2 linked regions of the Phreatobacter stygius genome follow. The protein of the gene in region 1 interacts with the protein of each later gene in a pairwise test. Links are inferred from orthologs where the notes say so. Each region holds a gene or a part of one and is shown on either strand. Other genes may lie near its edges. The genes, in order: E8M01_RS01565 and E8M01_RS32705.

Region 1 (8,195 bases):
GCCGCGCTGGCTGATGCTGTCGGCGACGAAGCCGCCGGTCGATTCGAGCTTGTCGACAACCTCGCCGCCGCGGATCGACAGTTCGCTGACGATGGTCTCGCCGGTGTCCTTCAGCCGGGTGGTGACCTCGTTGCCGCGGGTCGAGAGTTCGAACACCAGCGTTTCGCCGGCTTCCTTCAGGCGCGAGGTGACGTCGCTGCCGCGCACCGAGAGTTCGTTGACCAGGGTTTCGCCGGTCTCCTTGAGGAGCGAGGTGACCTCGCCGCTCTGGCTCGACAATTCGGCGACCAGGCTGTGGCCGGTCTCGCGCAGCAGCGAGGTGACCTCGCCGCCGCGGCTCGACAGTTCGGCGACCAGGGCGTCGCCGGTATCCTTCAGCCGGACCGACACTTCGCCGCCGCGGCTCGACAGCTCGGTGACCAGGGCTTCGGCGGAGTCCTTCAGCCGCGTCGCCACTTCGTCGGCGCGCGAGGCAATGGCATGGGTGATGTCGGCACTGGTCGCGGCCAGGTGCTCGGTCATCGTCGTGCCGGTTTCCGACAGCTTGGCGGCCATGGTCGAGCCGGTCTCGGCCATCGCGATGGTGACGCTGTTGCCGGTGTCGGTCAGCACCGTGGTGACCCGGTCGCCGGTGGTCGACAGGGCCCGGGTAACGTCGTCGCTGGTCGCCGCCAGGCGCTCGACGATGTCGGAGCCGCGCACGTGGATCTGGTCGATCATGTGATCGCCGGCGCGGCCGAGCGCCACCGTGATCGCCTCGGCCTTGTCGGCCAGGCTGCCGGTGACGCGCAGGCCGCTTTCGTCGATCCGGCGCGACAGGTTGTCGCCGGCTTCGGCCATCTGCGAGGCGAGGTGCTCGTGGGCGCCGGTGATGGCGCCGCGGACGCGCTCGGAATTGGAGACGATCGCCTCGCGCTGGGTGACCAGTTCCTCGATCAGGTTGCGGATGCGCAGTTCATTGTCGTTATAGGCGCGCTCGAGCGAGGCGACCTCGTTATGGACAAGCGATTCCAGCTCGTTGGCGCGCGCCAGCGCCCGCTCGACGCCGTCGCCCATGGCGGCGACCTCGCGGCGGATGGCCTGGCCGACCGAGACGACGGATTCACGCGCGATGGTTTCCGGCTCGGCCAGGCGAATGGCGACTTCGCTCATGCCGCGCGCGACGATGCGCATTTCCTGGGTGCGGCGGATCAGCCCGCCCATGACGAAGAAGAAGACGACCGGCAGGACCAGCGCGGTGAGGAAGGTGAGGACGGTGGGGGAGGCGAAGTCGACGCTGGCGCCGGCGAGCAGGCGCGAACCGAGGAACAGGCCGAGCCCGGTCCAGGCGATCGACATGAAGAAAGCGATCCAGAGCGGTGTCGCGGAGGCGCGCCTGGACAGACGCTCGAGCAATTGGGCGATGTCGCGCCGGTCGTCATTGGCGGCGGCCTGGCTCGGCGCCACCACGCTGTCGGCGCGTTTGGTGTCGGCAAACAGATCGTCGTCGACCTTGACCGGCGAGGCCGATGCCTTGGCGTTCTCGGCCGACCGGGTCGCCGGCTGGACCTTGGAGGGTTCCTGAACCGCCGGCTTCGTCGTGCCCTTGGCCTCCTCGGTCGCGAGGTTCAGCGCATCCTGGATCGCCGCAAGAGCCGCTTCAGCCGGATCCTGGATCTTCTTGGGAGTGTTCGCCATGGTCGTCGCCCGCGTCCTCATACTCTCGCAGACAGGCCCCCGACAGCCTTCGTGTCACGGCCCAAGTGCCTCTCGGACGCAACACGACGACCGGCGGGACAACAGTCCGCCGCACCAATAATCTACCGATGAGATCTTCGGAAAGATACCGCGACACCCCAGCGTTTCTCAAACATCGTTAACGCCTTGTTCACCATGTTTTTAGCCAAGTACTTGAAATGGCTTGGTTGATGGAATCCCACCCGGCCAAACGTTCCTTTTGTGTTCGTTAACCTGTGGATCAATCAGGGCGAACCGCCCGCTATCCGCGGCCGCGCCGATCGCCGCCGCCTCCCGGCAAGCGAGGACGCCGCGCGATTTCCGAAGCCCGCCGGCCTCGGCTGCGGAGGCCGGCGTTTCCGGTGGCCGGCGCGCGGCGCGCGATCGCCGGTCGCGCCCTCAAGGCCAAGAGCGCGCCACCGCAGCACCATGCCGGTCCAGGTCGTTGTCAACCTTGGCGGTGGCTTGCCCGATCGCCGGCACATCCCGAGACCGGGAAGCCCAGGGATCAAAGCCAGGCGGCAAACCGGGTCCCGTCGCGGGCTTCGGAGCACCGGCCGAAGACCGGCCTTCGACCTCCGGCATCGGCTGACCGGCGCGGCATTTTCATGCCACATTCCCTTGCGAAAGGTTGCCCTTGATCCGTGTTGAGGAAGCGCGGATTTCAAGCATGGAGAAAGCAGTTGAACTATAAATCAGCAATCTTCCCTAAGGTCGTTGTAATTGCCGTTGGCCTTTTTTCTGCGGGAAATGCCTCCGCCGGGGGCGTTCGGGCGGCCGATAACGAACCGCCGGCAGGTCTGTCGCAGCGGCTGGCCCAAAGTCCACTGCCGGCCTGCATTCTCTATTCGTCGTCTCGTTTGACGCCCGAGGGACTGATGCGGTGCTCCTATCAATGCGGCGATCGCATCGTGATCCGCAGTTCCTACAATTCCTGCCCGTCGAGCGTCGCGCGACCGGCGGAGAGATGACGGCGATGCCGTCAGGCCACACCGGGGACTGGTTGCTCCGGCGCTTCGGTGAGGCGCCGCCGCGCCGGTCCACTGTGACCTGTTGAGCAAGATGATGGGTTTGATGACGGCGGGCAGGGTGGCTCCTTGCCTGTCGTTTGGCGGCCTTTCGAAGGTCACACCGGAACCTCCGCCTCGACCTCGCCCCGCCGGGGAGAGGTGAGGCGGGGAGCCTGTTCGCCGGCGGCAGCCAGGAGCGCAGTCCGGGCGGGCAACCTTGATGCCGCGCGGGAATCTGATAATCGGAAATTCCGGCTCATGCGAAGGACAACGCTATGCCGGATGTCTCCACCCTGATGATTTTTGCCGCCGCCGCCGTGGTGCTCACCGCCACGCCCGGGCCCGACATGCTGCTCATGGCCTCGCGCAGCGTTAGCCAAGGGCGGGCCGCCGGCTTCCTCACCTATGCCGGCATCGCGCTTGGCACCTATTGCCATGCGCTCGCCGCCGGGCTCGGGCTGGCGCAGCTCTTTCTCGCCGTGCCGGTGGCCTATGACATCGTGCGCGCCGTGGGCTCAGCCTATCTGCTTTATCTCGCCTGGAAGACGATCCGGTCGGGCGAGGCCGGGTTTGCGCCGTCATCGGGCCTGATGCGGCTGTCCAAGGCGCGCATTCTCGCCGAGGCGCTGGCGACCAACCTGCTCAATCCGAAAATGGTGCTCTTCGTGCTGGCACTGTTTCCCCAGTTCATGCGCCCGGAGGCGGGGGCGATGGTTTTGCAGGCGCTGATGCTTGCGACGATGCTGAACGGCGTCGGCCTTGTGGTGAACGGCGTGGTCATCCTGTTGAGCGATCGCATCCGGATCGGCCTTGGCACAACGGGCCGTTTCCGCTGGCTGCCGCGATATCTGCTGGCCACCGTCTTTGCCGGATTGGCCTGCCGCCTGGCCCTCGGCGGCCGGGACTGACCGTTGCAGGGCTTGCCGCGACGGTGATCCCCGTGGCGCGGTCTGGCCGAACGTGCCACGATCCGGTCGAGAGTGTTCCCTGGATGGCTTGTTTCGCCATGATCGAGAAGTCGACCAAGTCCGTGAGCGCGCCGCCCGCGTCCCGTCCGAGCGAGGCGCAACGCCGCTGGCTGGCCCGCGGCATCGGCCAGCCCGGCGGCAAGTTGCCGCTTTTCGACACGCTCGGGCGCGAGGTGCCGCATTCAACCATCCGGGCCTGTATCGAGGCCGGCTGGGCCGAACCGTGGTTTGCCAACCCGCTCAAGCCGGACTGGCTGGTGTGCAAGCTGACCGATGCCGGCCGCCGCCTGATTGGTTCAAAATCAGCGAAAAATTGACGGAGATTCACCTCCTATCAACCGAATGTCCGGGTTTCACCAGTATTGAGCCCTGGTTTTAACCCCGCCTTGCCGTTCCCATCCGATGATCGGGCGACATGACGCGAGAAGGGCTCGACCTTCTCCCGGACAGGCAGGACACCAGAACCACCATGACCGATGATCCTTCCGGGCACAGCAGCCCCGTCGATCTCGCGCATCTTGCCCGCCAGACCTTCGGCGACCGCGATCTTGAACTGGAGGTGCTGGCGCTGTTCGAACGCCAGTCCCGGGCGATGATCGAACGGTTGCGCCAGGCCACCACGGCCAAGGACTGGGCCTATGCCGCCCATACCCTGATCGGTTCGGCCCGCGGCATCGGCGCCTTCGCCGTGGCGGAAGCGGCGGAAGCCGTCGAGGGCGCCAAGCTCGACTACCTGTCGAGCCAGGCGATCGCCGAACTCGAGCGCCTGGAGGCCGAGGTCGCCGAGGCCAATGCCTTCATCGCCGAGCTGCGCAAGGTGGCCTGATCAGGCGTGCGAGCCGGCCCCCTGGCAAAAGCCCGACCTTTTCGCTATCTCAACGGCACGTCGGGACCGCCGCGGATGATGCGGCGGTTTCGCGTTTGAGCGACCATTCCAGCCGCAAGGGCCGAGCCATCATGCCTCAGATTACCTTCATCGATCATGCTGGCGAGAAGCGCCCGGTTTCCGGCGACGTCGGCGCGACCGTGATGGAAGCGGCGATCAAGAACGGCGTGCCGGGCGTGGTGGCGGAATGTGGCGGCGCCTGTGCCTGCGCGACCTGCCATGTCTATGTCGACGACCAATGGACGGCAATTGTCGGCGAGCCCTCCCATATGGAGGAGGATATGCTCGATTTCGCTTTCGACGTGCGGCCGAATTCGCGGCTGTCCTGCCAGATCAAGATCACCGATCAACTGGACGGCCTGATCGTGACCACGCCGGAACGGCAGGGCTGACCGGCGTAGCCCGGCTTTCGCCGCGGGCCGGCTTCGCGCTAGAGACTGCACGGCTTGGACTGGACCTCATCCGGGATAACCCATGACCCGCCCCATCGAGACCGATTGTCTGATCATCGGCGCCGGCCCGGTCGGCCTGTTCGCGGTGTTCGAGCTCGGCCTCGTCGATGTGAAGGCGCATCTGGTCGACATTCTGCCGAAGGTCGGCGGGCAATGTTCCGAGCTCTATCCGGAGAAGCCGATCTACGACATCCCCGGCTTTGCCTCGGTCAGCGGGCAGGGGCTGGTCGACAACCTGATGAAGCAGATCGAACCGTTCGGCGCCGAATATCATCTCGGCCAGCAGGTCGACGCGATCGAGGTGCTGGGCTCGGCCGAAAAGCCCTTGTTCCGGGTCACCACCGACGCCGACCAGGTGTTCGAGGCGAAGACCATCGCGATCGCCGCCGGCGGCGGCTCGTTCCAGCCCAAGCGCCCGCCGGTTCCCGGCATCGAGAGCTATGAAGGCGGGTCGGTGTTCTATTCCGTGCGCAGAATGGAGCAGTTCCGCGACCGCGACGTGCTGATCGTCGGCGGCGGCGACAGTGCGCTCGACTGGACCTTGAGCCTTGAGCCGGTCGCCCGCTCGCTGACCTTGATGCATCGGCGCGACGAGTTCCGCGCCGTGCCCCATTCGGTCGACCAGATGCGCGCCCTGGTCGCGGCGGGCAAGATGAACCTCGTGTTCGGCCAGATGACCGGGCTCGAAGGCGATGGCCGGACGCTCTCGGCGGTGTCGTGCCGGGGGGCCGACAACCAGCCGTTCCAGGTCGCCTGCAACATGCTGCTGCCGTTCTTCGGGCTGACCATGAAGCTCGGCCCGATCGCCGACTGGGGCTTGAATCTCCACGAAAACCTGATCGCGGTGGATACCGAGAAGTTCGAGACCTCGACGCCGGGCATTTTTGCCATTGGCGACATCAACTGGTATCCGGGCAAGCTGAAGCTGATCCTGTCGGGGTTCCACGAGGCGGCGCTGTTTGCCCAGAAGGTGCACCGCTACGTCTATCCGGAGCGGCGCCTGACGTTCCAATACACCACCTCGTCGTCGAGCCTGCAGAAGAAGCTCGGGGTGGCTTGAAGGGGGGCTGAGCGCGGTGCGTTCGAATGGCGCTGCCGTCCGGTCGGCTTGCTTTGAGATGCGCTCTGGAACCACCGCCTTCACCTCTCCCCGGCCGGTCGGGACAGGGGGCGAGGGGCCTTCCGAAGAAGCACCGTGCAAGGCGCATACGGCCTTGTGCTGAAACGGCAATTCCCCCTCTCCCGGCCTTCGCTACGCGACGGCCGACCTCTCCCCGCCGGGGCTACCGGATTCACACATCTCGACAATCCATGTCTTGGCGCGGTGTTTCTCGCTTCGTCATGGCCGTGCTTGTCACGGCCATCCACGTCCTCCGCGGTCAAGGCAATGCGTGGATGGCCGGCACAAGGCCGGCCATGACGAAAAAGGACGGCGCATGCGCTATCCGTGGTTCTCGTGCGAAGCCTTGAGAGGTGGCGAATTCAGGCCCCTTTGAGAGATGTGTGAATGTCGTAGCCCCGCCGGGGTGAGGTGAAGGCGGTGGTTCTTGCGTGAGCTTCGGCCTTCGATAGGCTCAGGACGAGGGGACCGCTGACCGTTGCGCAAGTCAATGGCCGTCCCCGCACACACCATCGCTCGCAAATAGCATCGCCCCACTGGTCAACCGGAGGACGGCGCAGGGGCGGCATGTCCGCGCGGCCTCTTGGCTGGTCGCGAAAATCGCCTAAACACTGGAGGCCAAGGAGCGAAACAACCGCCATGCCCCCAGCCACGGCTGAGCGCCCGCTCGCCGCGATTGCCGCCCAGCTCGTCTGCTTCACCTTCATTTCGGCCAACGACGTCATCGTCAAGCTGATCGTCGCGGAATTGCCGAGCTGGCAAATCATTGCAGTCAGGAGCGGCTTCGGCCTGGCCCTGCTGGCGCCCGCCATCCTCTGGCGCCTGGCCGATGGCTCGGGCCGGCTCGTCACCCGCCGGATCGGCGCCCATGTCCTGCGCGCCGGCCTCTCGGCGGTCTCGATCGTCACCTATTTCGAGGCCTTGCGTGAGCTCGACCTGCCGGTCGCCACCACCATCCTGTTCGTCACGCCGTTCTTCGTCGTCGCCCTGTCCGGCCTGGCGCTGCGCGAGCGCGTGCCGGCCAATCGCTGGATCGCCGTGGTGATCGGTTTTGCCGGCGCGCTGGTCATCATCAAGCCGGACACGAGCGGCATATCCATGGCCGCGCTCCTGGTGGTGGTCTCGGCCGCCACCTGGGCCGCCACCATGGTCGCCATGCGCGACATGACCCGCACCGAGAGCAGCCTGGCGATCATCGTCTATTTCAACCTGTTCCTGGTCATCATCGCCGGCAGCCTCGCCTGGCCGCTGTGGCAGCCGCTGTCCTGGCGGATCATGGCGATCATCGCTTGCGTCGCGGCGATCCAGCTGATCGCCCAGCAGTTCATGATGGTGGCCTTCCGTTTGGCCTCGGCCTCGGTCACCGCACCGCTGCAATATGTCCAGCTGATCTGGTCGGTGCTGGCCGGCTGGTTCATCTTCGGCGTGATCCCGGCGCTGAACGTCTTCGCCGGCGCGGCGATCATCGTGGCGAGCGGGCTCTACCTGATCCTGAGCGAGCGGAGGTAGAGGGGGCGAGTGGCGAATGGCGAATGGCTGCCGGCGGCGCGATCAATCCGCTCGCACGTGAACCGCTGGCCCTTCACCTCTCCCCGCCGGGGCGAGGTGAGGGGGGCTCACGTGCATGGTTCGGAAAGCCGTGTTGAGCCTGGTTCCGGGGTGCGAGCTCAAATTCGAGCGCAAGCTCCCTCGGACGGCACTCTTGGCCGGCCTCGATATCCGGGTCCCACCCTGCCGCGACACACCGCCGCTTGTTTCGGCCGGGGTGATCGCGCACATATCAGGTCAGTTCAGAGGACCCTCATGCATCGGCTGATCCTGTTGCGTCACGCCAAATCGGACTGGCCGGCAGGCGTGGCCGACCACGAACGCCCGCTCAATGGCCGCGGCCGCCGTGGCGCGCCGCTGATCGGCGGCGCCATGGCCGAGCGGGGTTATGTGCCGGAGCGGGCGCTGGTCTCCAGCGCCCGGCGCACCCAGGAGACCTGGGCGCTGGCCAAGGCGGCCGGGCGGACGCTGCCGGAGGGCAGCGAGGATGCGCGG
Region 2 (8,347 bases), 6.6 Mb from region 1 along the record:
ACGCCGATTTTTACGTGTTCACCGGCCACAAGGTCTATGGGCCGACCGGCATCGGCGTGCTCTACGGCAAGCGCGAGCACCTGGAGCGCATGCCGCCGTTCAATGGCGGCGGCGAGATGATCAGCGTCGTCACCATGGACGGGGTGACCTATAACGACCCGCCGCATCGGTTCGAGGCGGGCACGCCGGCCATCGTCCAGGCGATCGGGCTCGGCCAGGCGCTCGACTACATGATGTCGATCGGCCGCGACAAGATCCGGGCGCACGAGGATGCCCTGGTCCGCCATGCCCATGAGCGGCTCGGCGCGATCAATTCGTTGCGCATTTTCGGCCAGGCCCGCAACAAGGGCGCCATCGTCTCCTTCGAGATGAAGGGCGCGCATGCCCATGACGTCGCCACCGTCATCGACCGCTACGGCGTGGCGGTGCGGGCCGGCACTCATTGCGCCATGCCGCTGCTGCAGCGCTTCGGCGTCACCTCGACCTGCCGGGCATCATTCGGGCTCTACAACACCCATGACGAGGTCGACCGGCTTGCCGAAGCCCTGATCAAGGCCCAGGATATGTTCAGCTGATGTTCGGCTGACTGCGCGCCGCCTGCAGCCGTTCCATTTGAAATGGCAGCCAAGCGGCATTATGTGACTTTCGCGGGTTCTTGTCGGTGAGGCTCGACTTGGCCTCGCCCGAACCTCCGAAATGGGACCTTGACCCCTATGGACGACACCCAGACGCTCAATACGACGGTTGCCGGCGATGCCGCGGCCATTCCGCCGGAGGAGCTCGATCGGCTGACCGATGACATCGTTGCCGCGATGAAGTCGGTCTACGATCCGGAAATCCCCTCCGATATCTACGAGCTCGGCCTGATCTACCGCGTCGATATCGACGACAACCGCAAGGTGGCGATCGACATGACGCTGACCTCGCCGTCCTGTCCGTCGGCCGCCGAATTGCCCGGCATGGTCGAAAACGCGGTCGCCGCCGTGCCCGGCATTGCCGAGGTCAAGGTGACGCTGACCTTCGATCCGCCCTGGGATCAGAGCCGGATGTCGGACGAGGCGCGGGTCGCGCTCAACATGTGGTGACGGATCTTCGGTAGAATTCGGCCGGCTCGCCGGGATTTAACTTCGAGCCGGCAATGTCTATATCTGGCATGTGATGCTTTGGACGCCGGGCCTTGAACCCGGTCCGTTTCGGAGATTTTGAGACCATGGCGCTACCGAAAATGCAGGCCATGCGCCTGACCGACGCTGCAGCCGAGCGCGTGAGGGCGCTGATGACGACCGCCAGTTCGCCGGATGCCGGCCTGCGCGTCGGCATCAAGAAGGGCGGCTGCGCCGGCATGGAATATACCATGGAGTTCATCGACGGCCCGGCCAGGTTCGACGAGATCGTCGAGGACAAGGGCGTGCGCGTGTTCATCGACGCCAAGGCGGTGCTCTATCTGCTCGGCACCGAAATGGACTATGTCATCGACAAGATGGCGGCCAAGTTCGTGTTCAACAATCCGAACCAGACATCGGCCTGCGGCTGCGGCGAATCGATCGCGCTGACGCCCGCCGCCCCGGAAGCGCTCGGCGCCTCCTGATGCCGGGCGGCCTGCTCGATCCGGATTTCCTCGTCGACCTGTTCCAGCCTTTCGCCACCATTTCCGTCCGCGCCATGTTCGGCGGCCAGGGCATCATGCGCGAGGGGCTGATGTTCGCCCTGGTCGACGGCGGCGTGATCTATCTGAAATCCGATGCCGAGACCGACGCCGCATTCGCCGCCGAAGGGCTCGAGCTGTTCGTCATGACGACCAAGGCCGGCAAACAGATGCCGATGAACTACCGGCGCATGCCGGAGGCCTGTTTCGACGACGAGGCGAGCCTCCAGCGCTGGGCCGGCCATGCCTGGGGCGCCGCCTTGCGCGCCGCCGCCAGGAAGCCGGCGAAAGCGAAGGCGGCAAAGGGCAAGCCGTAGCGAATGGCTGATAGCGAATAGGGGATGATGCCGTCCCGGCAGCGCGTCAACCCTCGCCCACGTCTGCGTGGGAGAGGGTGGCCGCGGAGCGGCCGGGTGAGGGTGGTTGCGTCGATGCGCGACGGGCATTCCCGCCGGAAATGAGGGCCCAGCCTTCGTCAGACCCTCACCCGGCGCCTGGCGGCGCCACCCTCGCCCGCAAGCGGGCGAGGGTTTACGCGCTCGCCACTCGCCACTCCCCACTCGCCACTCGCTTATCGCCCCTTGTGATCCAGGAAGGCCTGCATGAAGCGCTGCGGCTCGCCGGTCGCGAAGGCCCGGCCGAAAGCCGGGACGCCGGCTTCGATCGCTTGGGCCAGGGGCAATTCGTCCCACTGGCGCAGCAGGACCTTCTGGGCGCGGATCACCTCGGGTCCGCAGGCCAGAATGGGGGCGAGGGTGGTCTCGATCGCCGTATCCAGAGCCGCGAGGTCCGCCACCTGGTCGACCAGGCCCCATTGCAGCGCGGTCGCGGCGTCGATCGGTTCGCCGGTCAGGATCATCCAGCGCGTCCGGCCGGAACCGATGAGCCGGGGCATCAGGGCCGCATGGATCACCGAGGGGATCCCGACCTTGACCTCCGGCATGGCGAATTGCGCGGCGCTGGACGCGATGCGCAGGTCGCAGGCCATGGCCAGTTCCAGCCCGCCGCCCAGGCACCAGCCGGCGACGCGCGCGACGACCGGTGTCGGAAAGAGGCGGACCGCCTCGCACAGATCGCGCAGCCTGGAGATGAAGCGTTCGCCGCTTTGCTGGTCCAGTCCGACCATTTCGCCGATATGTGCGCCGCCGATGAACGTGCGATCGCCGGTGCCTGACAGCACCAGGGCGCGCAACTCCGGCCGTCGCGAAAGCTGGTCGAGGCCGGCAAGCAGGGCATCGATCACCTGACTGCTGAGGATATTCGCCTTGCCGGCATTGCTGATCGTCAGCCGGACGGTTCCCTTGCCGTCCTCGGCGATCGTGCAGTGATCATTCAGAGCCGTCATATCCGTCACCGCCTCACAGTTTCGCAAAATTGATGTCGTCGACGATCTTCTTCCAGGCCCTGTCCTGGTCGGCGATCAAGGTGCTGAACTCGGCCGCCGAGGTCGGCGCCGGCACGGCGCCCTGCCGGCCGATCGCCTCGACCACGTCCTTGGCGGCGAGCACCGCCCGGATGGCGCCGTTCAGCACCTCGATGATCGGCGCCGGCGTGCCGGCGGGTGCGGCGATGCCGAACCAGGACGGGTTGTTCATCGCCGGCAAGCCGAGCTCGGCATAGGTCGGAACCTGCGGCAGGATATCGAGCCTGTGCCGGAACGCCACCGCCAGCGGTGCGATCCTGCCGGCCTCGATGAAAGGCGCCGACGAGGGGATATTGTCGAACAGCACACCGATCCGGCCGCCGATCAGGTCGGTCAGCGCCGGTCCGAGGCCCCGGTAGGGAACGTGCTGGAGCTTCGTGCCGGTGACATGCATGAACAGCTCGCCGTTCATATGGCTGAGGCCGCCAATGCCGGACGAGCCGAAATGATAGTGGCCGGGTTTCGCTTTCAATTCGGCAAGGAACGAGGCGAAGTCGCGGCCCGGAAATTCCGGACCGACCACCAGGACGTTGGGGACCTCGGCCAGATTGCTGATGGCCGCGAAATCGCGCACCGGATCGTAGCGGCGTTCCTTGTAGACATTGGGATTGACCGCGTGGGAACTTTCGACCGCCATGACCAGCGAATAGCCGTCGGCCGGCTGTTTCGCGCCGAATTCGGAACCGATCGCGCCGCCGGCGCCCGGCCGGTTCATGATGACGAAGGACTGTTTGAGCACCTCGGTCAGCTTTTGCGCCACGATGCGCGCAATGATGTCCGTGGTGCCGCCCGGCGCATAGGGGACGACGATCTGCACCGGCCGCGTGGGATAGTCGGCCGCCTGGGCCCGCCGGCCTGAAACGGCAATGGCTCCCGCGCCGATCAGGACATGTCGGCGAGACGGATATTTCGGCATGATGGCCTCCCGGATTTTTTGTTGGACGGCGCCAAGGCGCTGATGGCCGGCCGCTCTTGTTGCAATGGCAGAGGACGACCAGGCGCCTATGCGATGACCTTGCCGCTGCGCAGCGCGGCCATTTCGGTCGCGCCGAGCCCGAGCTCGGCAAGGACTTCCTCGGTATGTTCGCCGAGCAGCGGCGGCGGGCGCCCGTCGTCGGCGCCGGCGACCGGCGGCAGCAGCGGATTGCGCACGCTGGGGATAGCCCCCATCCGCGGATGACGCAGCGTGCGGTTGATCTGCCGATGGCGAACCTGGGCGTCGGCGAAGACCTCGTTCAGCGGCTGGATCGGCCCCCAGGGCACACCGACCGCGTCGAGCATCCGGCCCCAGTCCTGCCGGTCCTTGCGCGCCAGGATCCTGGCGACCTCCTCACGCAGGGCGGGCAGGTTCTCGATCCGCCCGGCATTGGTCCGATAACGCGCGTCGCGGCCGAGGTCATCGCGACCGGCGACGGCGCAGAAGCGCTCGAACTGCGCGTCATTGCCGATCGCCAGGATCATGTGCCCGTCGCGGCAGGCAAAGACCTCATAAGGCGCGCAATTGGGATGGGCGTTGCCGCTTCGTGCCGGGGCCTTGCCCGAAACCAGATAGTTCGTCGCCTGATTGGCGTTGAGCGCGACGCCGACGTCGAGCAGCGCAAGGTCGATGTGCTGGCCTTGTCCGGAGCGCTCGCGCTCGCGCAGCGCCGCCTGCACGGCAATGGTCGCGTACAGGCCGGTCATCAGATCGACCACGGCGACCCCCGTCCTGAGCGGCCCGGCTCCCGCCTGGCCGTCGGGAATGCCGGTATAGCTCATCAGCCCGGCCATGCCCTGGAAGACGTAGTCGTAGCCCGGCCGCCCGGCCATCGGACCGTCCTGGCCGAAGCCGGTAATGGAGACCTGGATCAGCCGCGGGTTGATGGCCCGCAGGCTGGCATAGTCGAGACCGAACCTTAGGAGCGAGCCACTCTTGAAGTTCTCGATGACGACATCGCAACGCGCCGCCAGCCGCTTGACCAGGGCGGCGCCTTCGGGTTTGGCGAAGTCGATAGCGATGGACCGCTTGCCCCGGTTGCAGCACAGGAAATAGGCGGACAAGGGATCCTGCCCCTCCGCGGTGAGGAAGGGCGGTCCCCAGCCGCGCGTGTCGTCGCCGGTCTCGACGCTCTCGACCTTGACCACATCGGCGCCGAGGTCGGCGAGGTTCTGCGTGCACCAGGGCCCGGCGAGAATGCGCGAGAGGTCGAGGATCTTCACGCCCGACAGGGCATCTTGCAGCGGCATGGAAACTCCCCGGGGCGCGTGTCGACCAGGGGTGAAACCGGTCTGCGGCCTTGAGGGTGTGGCCGGGGACCGGCGGGCTTGCCAGTTTAAAGAGCCGAAGGCGGCGTTCTCCTGTTTGAAACGGTGAGGCCGGGGAGGATCACCGCTCGCACGGTCCGATTTCGGCAGATAAGCTCGCGGCTGGCAAAGGCGGATCCCTGTTCAGTTCATGCGTTACGACCTCACCGATCTGAAACTGTTCCGGGCGATCGCCGAGGCCGCCAGCCTGTCGGCCGGCGCGGCGCAGATCTATCTGTCGGCGGGATCGGCGAGCTACCGGCTGAAGAACCTGGAGCGGACGGTGGGAACCGCGCTGTTCCTGCGCACGCCGAGGGGCATGGAGCTGACGGCCGCCGGCGAGCATCTGCTGAAACATGTGGCGCGGGTGTTCTCCGACCTGGAATGCATGCACGGCGAGATGAGCGGTTTCGCCAAGGGCATGCGCGGCAATATCCGACTGTTCGCCAACAGCAGTTCCCTGAACGGTTTCCTGCCACGCGATCTCGCGGGCTTCCTGGTCGCCAACGGGCAGGTGAATATCGAGCTCGAGGAACACAACAGCGACGACATCGTGCTCGCCGTCAGCGACGGCATCGCCGATATCGGCGTCATGGCCAGCGACATCTCGTCGGGCAGCCTGCAGGTCTATCCCTATGCCGAGGACAGCCTCGTGCTGACGGTCGCCCCTGGCCATCCGCTGGCGGAGAGTGGTGCAATCCGGCTCGACCAGGCGCTCGACCACGACTTCGTCTGCATGCACCGCGCCAGCAGCAATTTCCAGTTCCTCGCGGCGACTGCCGGCAAGCTCGGCAAACATCTCAAGGTTCGTATCCACGCCCAGAATTTCGCCACGGTATTGCAATTGGTGGCGGCCAATGTCGGCGTTGCGCTGGTGCCCCGCAGTGTCCTCGGCAACGCCTTCACCGATCGGACATGCGTGGCGGTGCCGCTGCTCGACGCCTGGGCGGAGCGCCGGTTGAAGATCGTGACGCGCGACATCAACGATGCCTCGGCCTTCATGAAGGGCCTGGTCGGTCACCTCCTCAAGCAGGCGACGACGGACCGCGCATCAACCCTCGCCCGCGCCTTCGTGGGAGAGGGTGGCCGCGGAGCGGCCGGGTGAGGTGGTTGCGTCAATGCTGGACGTGCATTTCGGGCGCAAGTGATTGGCGGGGGATTTAAGACCCTCACCCGGCGCCTCATAGCATCGAGCGAACGCGAGATGCGTTCGCACTCGCTATGCGCCGCCACCCTCTCCCGCAAGCGGGCGAGGGTTGACGCGCGCTGAGCTCGCCGCTTCATCCCCATTCGCTATTCGCCACTCGCCGCCGGTCAGGCGACCTTGGCGCGGCCTCGGTCGGCCTCGGCGTCGGTCTCGCAGACCACCCGGTTGCGGCCATTGCGCTTGGCCGCATAGAGGCACTGGTCGGCCCGCTCATAAAGCGTCGCCGCCGTGTCGCCCGGGCGGAACATGGCAACCCCCAGCGAGACCGTGATGCGGCCGAGATTTTCGCTGGTCGAGCGCTTGATCAATTCCTTGGTCATGACGGCGCGGCGGATATGTTCGGCCACCGTCACGGCGGCGCGCAAGGGCGTGTCCGGCAGGATGATGGCGAATTCCTCGCCGCCATAACGGCAGGCGAGATCGTGTCCCTTGACGTTCTGTTTCACCGAGAGGGCGACCAGGCGCAGCACCTGATCGCCGGTCAGGTGGCCGAACGTGTCGTTGAATTTCTTGAAATTGTCGATGTCGCTGACCAGCAGCGCCAGCGGCGTCTCGGACTTCTGCGCCAGGGCCACCGCCTTGGCGATCGCCTGGTCATAAAACTTGCGATTGCCGAGCGAGGTCAGCGGATCGGTCAGGGATTCCGTACGAACCGCATCAAGATTGTCCTGCAATTGCTTGATTTCGCTATGAGAAGCCTTCAGTCGCTGTTCCAGCGCCTTGTTATTGGCTTCGATCTCGCGGGTCGAGCGGACCAGCGTCTCGATGACCGTCCTGACCCCGTCGGTGGAGGCGGCGGCGGCGAGCTTGGCCGAGGCGCCGGCGAGGTCATGGCCATAAGCGGTGGCCTGCCCGGCGGCCGAATCGATCATCCGCATGACGTCTTCGATCTCGTCCATGACACGATTGCCGACGACGTCGATCTTTTCGGTCAGGCGATTGGGCGAGAGGTAGTGGTCATAGATGGCGTCGAGCTGGTCCTGGTCGATCGCGCCATGCTCGGACAGCATCGTATTGACCGCGTCGGACAATTCCGTGTGGTAGCCCGACGCATAGGTATACCAGATCTCGTAGTTGCGCGGCACGGCCGCGAGCTTGCGGCCCTTGATCTGGCCGAATGCGAGGTCGCCGAAGGCGTGCGTCCGTTCAATGTCGTCGTTGCGGTCAAACATCTGAACGGCCGTCCCTACTGGGAATAAGGGCGCGCAAGGCACGCCCTCGAGATTTCTGGCCGACAGGCTAACCAGTCAATGCTGAATGCCCGGTAAAAAACCGGGCATTCGTGATGCGGTTAGCGAGACTTGAAAGTGATCGGTCGAAGCAGGAACTGCGGCAGATGCGACGCATCGCCTTCCTCGTCGGGGCGCTGCGGCGGGCGGCTGGCGGCCTGGGCCGGGCGGGATGCCGCCTGCGAACGGGCCGGCCGTTCGGCCCGGGCGGCCGGACGGGCTTCGACCGGGCGGTCCTCGGCCGAACGCTCTTGCACCGAACGCTCTTGCACCGATCTTTCCTGGCGACGGGCCGGGCGGTCTTCAGCCGGCCGGGGCGCGGCTTCGCGGCGCGCGGGACGATCCTCGGTCGACGCGGCCTTTTCACGGCGGGCCGGACGCTCTTCGGTGCTGCGGGCCTCGCTGCGCGAGGTGCCGACGCTGCGTCGTCCGCGGCCGCCTTCGCCACGTCCGCCTTCGCCACGGCCGTTCTCGCCGCGTCCACCTTCGCTGCCGCCGCGCCGTTCGCGGCGGGCTTCGGTGGCTTCCTCGGCCGAAACCGGGGCGCCTTCCCAATTGAT

Evidence for each region.
Region 2: the proteins of E8M01_RS01565 (region 1) and E8M01_RS32705 interact in binary tests that used the Escherichia coli proteins (3 or more experiments, as listed by UniProt). The link is inferred for Phreatobacter stygius from one-to-one orthologs.

What each region holds. Positions count from the first base shown.
Region 1 is NZ_CP039690.1:313,471-321,665, reverse strand. What follows is about bases 3,565-6,311. They hold E8M01_RS01565 (2Fe-2S iron-sulfur cluster-binding protein), read left to right. Parts: upstream 3,565-4,651; coding sequence 4,652-4,972; downstream 4,973-6,311. Other genes in these bases: E8M01_RS01560 (NAD(P)/FAD-dependent oxidoreductase), read left to right, coding at 5,055-6,092; E8M01_RS01570 (Hpt domain-containing protein), read left to right, coding at 4,164-4,520; E8M01_RS01575 (hypothetical protein), read left to right, coding at 3,733-4,011; E8M01_RS01580 (LysE family translocator), read left to right, coding at 3,565-3,634. Also shown: E8M01_RS01585 (apolipoprotein A-IV repeat region-like domain-containing protein), read right to left, coding at 1-1,677; more of E8M01_RS01580, read left to right, coding at 3,002-3,564; E8M01_RS01555 (DMT family transporter), read left to right, coding at 6,792-7,661; E8M01_RS01550 (SixA phosphatase family protein), read left to right, coding at 7,956-8,195. UniProt on the Escherichia coli protein: Ferredoxin are iron-sulfur proteins that transfer electrons in a wide variety of metabolic reactions. Although the function of this ferredoxin is unknown it is probable that it has a role as a cellular electron transfer protein.
Region 2 is NZ_CP039690.1:6,914,953-6,923,299, reverse strand. Bases 1-2,899 are described here. They hold E8M01_RS32705 (HesB/IscA family protein), read left to right. Parts: upstream 1-1,210; coding sequence 1,211-1,588; downstream 1,589-2,899. Other genes in these bases: E8M01_RS32695 (enoyl-CoA hydratase), read right to left, coding at 2,217-2,899; E8M01_RS32700 (TfoX/Sxy family protein), read left to right, coding at 1,588-1,962; E8M01_RS32710 (SUF system Fe-S cluster assembly protein), read left to right, coding at 714-1,085; E8M01_RS32715 (cysteine desulfurase), read left to right, coding at 1-575. In the rest of the region: more of E8M01_RS32695, read right to left, coding at 2,900-2,990; E8M01_RS32690 (Bug family tripartite tricarboxylate transporter substrate binding protein), read right to left, coding at 3,004-3,984; E8M01_RS32685 (CaiB/BaiF CoA transferase family protein), read right to left, coding at 4,071-5,288; E8M01_RS32680 (LysR family transcriptional regulator), read left to right, coding at 5,503-6,456; E8M01_RS32675 (GGDEF domain-containing protein), read right to left, coding at 6,666-7,730; E8M01_RS32670 (DEAD/DEAH box helicase), read right to left, coding at 7,850-8,347. UniProt on the Escherichia coli protein: Is able to transfer iron-sulfur clusters to apo-ferredoxin. Multiple cycles of [2Fe2S] cluster formation and transfer are observed, suggesting that IscA acts catalytically.